DNA from 2 places in the Chryseobacterium sp. WG14 genome. Region 1 is predicted to be linked to the other one. Evidence: riboswitches for the same ligand, from Rfam matches in the RefSeq annotation. Region 1 holds a riboswitch; the other holds the start of a gene.
What was found. A riboswitch is a leader RNA that binds a small molecule or an ion and turns the genes downstream of it on or off. The one in region 1 is predicted to bind thiamine pyrophosphate.

Region 1 (3,422 bases):
GCAATTTTCGCTCCTTCTGCCGGAAGAGTCTCATCATGATAAGCTCTTGCCGTATCCGGATCCAGTGAAAGATTAAACTGATCTTCCCATCTGAATTCAAACCTTGCTTTACTTAATGCATTATCCCTGTATTGAGATCCGGGATGTCCTTTTGCCAAATCTGCAGCATGGGCAGCCAGTTTATAAGTAATAACCCCATCTTTAACGTCTTTTTTATTCGGAAGACCTAAGTGTTCTTTTGGAGTTACATAACAAAGCATGGCACATCCGAACCATCCTATCATTGCTGCTCCAATTCCAGAAGTAATATGATCATAACCCGGTGCAATATCCGTTGTCAAAGGGCCTAATGTATAAAATGGAGCTTCATGGCATTCTTCCAGCTGTTTATCCATATTCTCTTTAATCATATGCATTGGAACGTGACCGGGACCTTCAATCATTACCTGTACATTATGTTTCCATGCAATCTTGGTGAGCTCACCTAAAGTTTCCAGTTCGGCAAATTGTGCGGCATCGTTAGCATCAGCAATAGATCCGGGACGAAGGCCATCCCCAAGAGAAAAAGCCACATCATATTTCTTCATAATCTCACAGATCTCTTCAAAATGGGTATATAAAAAGTTTTCTTTATGATGAAAAAGACACCATTTAGCCATGATAGAACCTCCCCTGGACACAATTCCCGTTACTCTATTGACTGTCAGATGAATATATCGCAACAAAACTCCGGCATGAATGGTAAAGTAAGAAACCCCTTGCTCTGCCTGCTCAATCAGAGTATCTTTAAAAACTTCCCATGTAAGATCTTCAGGAACTCCTTTTACTTTTTCCAATGCCTGATAAATAGGAACCGTACCGATAGGCACCGGGCTGTTTCTGATAATCCATTCTCTCGTTTCATGAATGTTCTTTCCTGTGGAGAGGTCCATAATGGTATCAGCTCCCCATCGGCAGGCCCATACTGCTTTTTCCACCTCTTCATCGATACTTGAAGAAACAGCGCTGTTCCCGATATTGGCATTAATTTTTACTAAAAAATTTCTTCCAATAATCATCGGTTCACTTTCCGGATGATTGATATTATTGGGAATAATAGCTCTTCCCGCAGCAATTTCATCTCTTACAAACTCCGGAGTGATTTTAGTTTTCGGAGTATTCGCGCCAAAACTGTTTCCAGGATGCTGGAAAGCCATCTCTTTTGAAACCGTTTCCAGCTGCTCAATACGCTGGTTCTCCCGAATGGCTACATATTCCATTTCAGCGGTGATGATTCCCTGTTTTGCGTAGTACAACTGGGTAATTTCTTTACCTTCCCGGGCAACTTTAGGTTTATGATCATAAGAAAAACGCAGCTCATCAAGCCGTGAATCTGCTAAACGGGCTTTTCCATATTCGGATGAGATTCCATTCAGGATATCTACATCTTCTCTGTCTAAAATCCATTGTTCCCTTATTCTCGGAAGCCCTCTTTGAATATCAATTTCTGCATTGACATCCGTATAGGGACCGGAAGTATCATAAACCGTTACAGGAGCATTGTCTTCAAAGCCTCCTTTGGTAAGCCTGGTAGGACTAAGTGCTATTTCACGCATTGCTACACTGATAGGATGTATTGTTCCTTCAACATAGATTTTCTTTGAGTTCGGAAATGGCGAACACGTAATTGAATGAGCCATAAATATTGGTATTAAATATGAAAATTAACCGCCCTGAGTGGCAGTAATAATTAAAACTGAATCTTGATCTTTGAGAAATGTCTCTGCCCAGGCGGACAGTGGAATAATACGGTTGTTTACAGCTACAGCAATCCCTTTTTTCTTTCCGGGTAGTTCCATAGCCAGTAATGCTTCCAGATTGTCGGGAAGTATATCAAATGTTTTTCGGGTGTGGTTGATTATAAGTTCCATTCCTAATAATTTTAATATACTTTAGGAATGGCCATTATTGTACAATAGAATGTACAGCAAAAGTCATCTGCTTTTCCCTACGCTGGTATAATCCAGATCAGGTTCAAAGGGTAAAGTCTCAGTCTGTTGGTCAACAGACACCCCTAAAGTCTGGGACGAAGGTAGGTATTTTTTCAGAATGGGCAAAATTGAATTTTCCTTACACAAAAAAACCACCTCAAAATTGAGATGGCCCTGTTTTATTTTCTAATAAACTTTAGCTTTGTTTTTTACTCCTCACAAGCTCTCCAGATTGCATCATTTTGCGGAACGGGTGCTGTAATTTCAATCTTTTCTTTGGTTACCGGATGAATGAACTCCAGTTTCCTTGCATGAAGATTAATTCCTCCGTCAGGATTGGAACGGGGAGCCCCGTATTTAAGGTCTCCTTTGATGGGAATTCCCGTTTTAGATAATTGGGCACGAATCTGATGATGCCTGCCTGTTTCCAGATCAATTTCAAGAAGTATATAATTATCAAGTGTTTTAATAACATGATAGGTTAAAATAGCTTCTTTCGCTCCTTCTGTTGCCTTTGGAAAAACAATGGCTTTATTGTTTTTTTCGTTCTTCTTTAGGTAATGAACCAACCTTTGACTCTGTGGAATCATTTCTTTTCCTACCACAGCCCAATATGTCTTTTTAACCTCACGGTTTTTCACCATTTGAGTAAGGCGGGAAAGTGCTTTGGACGTTTTAGCATAGATTACCAATCCTGAAGTAGGACGGTCTATACGATGAACCAAGCCGAGAAAAACATTCCCCGGCTTAGCATCTCTTATTTTTATAAAATTCTTTATAGATTCTAATAATGATTCATCGCCGGTTTTGTCTCCTTGTACCAGTTGACCGACTTTTTTATTAACCACCAGAAGATGGTTATCTTCATATACAATCTGCTCCTTCATAATGCTTCAGTCTATCTTCTTCTATTGGACAGTGAAAGAATAATTCCTCCCAAAAGACCAATGGTTTTAAGTACTGAAAGGGTCGAATCTTCAGGTATAAAGGCTCCGATGACGCAAATCCCTGCTGCAGCATACATAGCATAGACAAAGTTCTTATTCGTAAGCAAGGGTGCCTGAATAAAGAAACTCGCTCCTATCAGGACATAAAAAACCTTTCGGGACAGCAGATGATTGATTTCCGGGGAGAAAAGATTAAACCAGCCTATAGCGAGGCATACCAATGCGGCAATAGATAAAATTCCCTGGATAGATTGTTGTTGATTTTGCATAGATTAATAACTTTCGTTTTCGTTTGGAAATTCTACTGTCTTTACATCTTTTACGTATTGAGCAACAGCTCCTGTTATTTCAGTATAAAGATCAAGGTATCTTCTTAGGAATTTGGGGCTAAAGCCTTTATTCATTCCCACCATATCATGATATACCAAAACCTGCCCGTCACAGTCAGCTCCGGCGCCAATTCCTATAGTAGGGATAGAAATACTTTCCGTTACTCTTTTAGCCA
Region 2 (3,422 bases), on a different contig from region 1:
TCCCACTATGAATAATTTATTTTCGTGGGATATCAAAACCATCTCCATAGCTATTCCTTTATATGGTTTTTTAGCTTCTGTATTGCCTGTTTGGTTATTATTGGTTCCCCGCGATTATCTTTCTACGTATTTAAAAATAGGAACAATCATTATGCTGGCTATAGGAGTCATTGTCATTCATCCTACAGTACAGATGCCGGCACTTACCGCCTTTGTAAATGGAGGAGGCCCTGTCATTGGCGGCCCCGTACTTCCATTTATTTTTATTGTGATTGCCTGTGGTGCTATTTCGGGGTTTCATGCCGTAATTGCTACAGGAACAACTCCCAAGATGCTTAATAAAGAAAGGGAAATTCTCTTTGTAGGCTATGGTGCCATGCTTGTAGAAGGCTTTGTGGCCTTAATGGCTCTCATTGCTGCATGTACATTAATGCCGGGAGATTATTTTGCCATCAACACTCCAAAAGAATCATATAATGCTTTTCTTGCAGCACATCCTGCCTTACATGGAATAGATATTGATTATTATTCTCAAAAGATTGGTATTGATCTTCATGGCAGAACTGGCGGGGCCGTATCACTTGCCGTAGGAATGGCTCACATATTCAATAAGATCCCTTATATGGACCAATTAACCGCATACTGGTATAATTTTGCCATTATGTTTGAAGCCGTATTTATCCTGACAGCCATTGATGCCGGAACAAGAGTAGGGCGTTTCTTTTTACAGGAAATGCTGGGTTCTGTGATTCCAAAATTCAATGATAAAAACTGGGTTCCCGGAATTATCATCAGCAGTCTTCTTTTCACTTTTGCATGGGGATATCTGGTATACACAGGAAATGTAAGCAGTATCTGGCCACTATTCGGAATCAGCAATCAATTACTTGCCGCCTGCGGATTGATTGTCTGCACCACTATGCTGATCAGGATGAACAGAGGGAGATATGCTTTATGCTCGGCTATTCCCGGTGTTTTTATGGCAGGAATTACTTTCTGGGCCGGCTATATTCAGGTTGCTACCATTTATATTCCAAAAGAACAGTATTTATTGGCTGCTTTAGCGGTAACAGCTATGGTACTGATGCTTATTGTTTTTATCGGAGCTTTTATAAAATGGTATGAGCTCTTAAAAATCAATACAACGAAAACGGATTTTTATGGAGAACAGGTAAAGGAACTTGTGGAAAGATAAAATTACGGGGAAGGTTTTTTGCCCGGTGTGATAATTTTTATACATTTGTTTTGCTTTAGGGGTATTCTGAAAAAGAATTGAGAGAGTCCCTTTGAACCTGATACGGCTTACACCGACGTAGGGAAAAGCAAAATTACTTGATCTACTCATGTGGTTTTTGTTTTGGATTTTTTCCTAAAGCTATTTTTATTTTAATGATAACAATGGAAAAAATACTTTGGCAGCAAGTTCAGCTTGTAAAACAAAAATCTCCCCTGGTTCACAACATCACCAATTATGTAGTCATGAACAATACAGCCAATACCCTTTTGGCTGTTGGAGCCTCTCCCATTATGGCACATGCCCGGTCTGAAATCAAAGAAATGATTGGTATTGCCCATTCGGTGGTGATCAATATAGGCACTTTAGATGAATACTGGTCGGATTCTATGCTTCTGGCCGCTGAAACAGCGCATTCAGCAGATAAACCCTGGGTTTTGGACCCTGTAGGTGCGGGAGCAACCTCTTTCCGTGATCAGGTTTTACAACAACTCTTACAATTTCAGCCTACTGTTATCAGAGGAAATGCTTCAGAGATTATTGCTCTGGCCCAAGCTAATACCACTATTACTAAAGGGGCAGACAGTACTGCACAAAGTAATGAAGCGGTTCATGCTGCCCAAATACTGATGCAGCGCTGCCATTCAATAGTCTGTGTTTCCGGTGAGACGGATATTATTATAGGTCCGCAACAAAGTTTTTTTATTAAAAACGGGCATCCACTTATGACTAAAGTAACAGGTCTTGGGTGTTCTGCTACAGCATTAACAGGTGCGTTTATAGGCAGTGTGGAAGATAAAACACTGGGTGTTGCCACAGCAATGGCATTAATAGGCATTGCTGGAGAACTGGCTGCTCAGCAAAGTAAAGGCCCCGGAAGTCTTCAGGTTAACCTGATTGATAAACTGTACAATATGACAGAAGAAGAATTCATCCAAAACCTAAAGATAGAACAAAAATGAGCCTGCATCCTTTTCCCTATCAGCTGTATCTGGTGATTTCTGAAGCCGATTGCATTGGAAAAAACTTTCTGGAAGTTGCCGAACAAGCCATTCTGGGCGGAGTGGACATTATCCAGCTCAGAGAAAAAAACGACAGTACCGCCCTGTTTCTTCAAAAAGCCGGAAAGCTTATCGAAATTACAGAGAAGTATGGTATTCCCCTTATTATTAATGATCATTTAGAAGTTGCTGAAAAAGTAAATTCAGCAGGTATTCATGTTGGGAACAACGATACTACCCCTACCTTTTTAAGACAACAGCCTTCTATCCAAAATAAAATCATTGGATATTCTATTGAACACCTGGCTCAGCTTGAAAATAAACAGACGTTGGTTTCTGATTATCTTGGTATAAGCCCTGTATTTAAAACAAATACCAAAACAGATACCGTTACAGAATGGGGTCTTGAAGGTGTTGCAAAAATCCGGCAGCTTACAGAAAAACCTCTGGTTGCCATAGGCAGTATACATCTTGGAAATGCAAAGGAAGTTCTCAACGCGGGAGCAGACTGCCTTGCAGTAGTTTCCGCAATATGTGGTGCTGCAGATCCTCAAAAGGCAGCATATGAATTAAAAAATGAAATTTTAAAATGAAAAAATACAAATACCCATCCGTATTGACCATTGCAGGTTTTGACGGAAGTGGTGGCGCAGGTATTCAGGCAGATATCAAAACAGCTTCTGCTTTAGGATGCTTTTCCACCTCAGTATTAACGGCCCTGCCTGTACAAAACACGCAGGGAGTAAGGACTATATATCCTGTTCCTGTGGAAGCAGTAGCCGATCAGATCAAAGCAATTCTGGATGATATTTTTCCCGATGCCATTAAAATAGGAATGGTTCATACCCCACAGTTGGTTGAGACTATTGTTTCTACATTATCACAGTATAAAAGAATCCCCATTGTATTTGACCCGGTGATGGTTGCTACCAGCGGCCACAGGCTTATTGAGGAGAAAACCATCACAGCGATCACAGAAAAACTATTTCCTATTGCTGACCTCATTACCCCCAATATGGATGAAGCAGCAATTTTAGCCGGCATGAAAGTCGAAACGCTGGAAGATTTATACGCTGCAGGTGAAAAAATAAAACAATTAGGCTGTAAGAGCATACTTCTCAAAGGTGGCCATCAGGAAACCTCATCCATTACTTCCTTACTTTATGATGAACATTGGCAATACCACA

Region 2: it holds a riboswitch for thiamine pyrophosphate, as region 1 does, so the genes downstream of both, thiM (hydroxyethylthiazole kinase) here and thiS (sulfur carrier protein ThiS) in region 1, are expected to answer to the same signal.

What each region holds. Positions count from the first base shown of each region.
Region 1 covers NZ_JALCZD010000008.1:104,206-107,627, reverse strand. Annotated here, with positions in the region: gene thiC (phosphomethylpyrimidine synthase ThiC) at 1-1,679, opposite strand, end outside; gene thiS (sulfur carrier protein ThiS) at 1,704-1,910, opposite strand; TPP riboswitch at 1,968-2,065, opposite strand; gene MP478_RS14520 (RluA family pseudouridine synthase) at 2,180-2,860, opposite strand; gene MP478_RS14515 (hypothetical protein) at 2,869-3,186, opposite strand; gene panB (3-methyl-2-oxobutanoate hydroxymethyltransferase) at 3,190-3,422, opposite strand, start outside.
Region 2 covers NZ_JALCZD010000005.1:268,853-272,274, reverse strand. Annotated here, with positions in the region: gene MP478_RS11255 (carbon starvation protein A) at 1-1,195, shown strand, start outside; TPP riboswitch at 1,243-1,336, shown strand; gene thiM (hydroxyethylthiazole kinase) at 1,399-2,196, shown strand; gene thiE (thiamine phosphate synthase) at 2,193-2,828, shown strand; gene thiD (bifunctional hydroxymethylpyrimidine kinase/phosphomethylpyrimidine kinase) at 2,825-3,422, shown strand, end outside.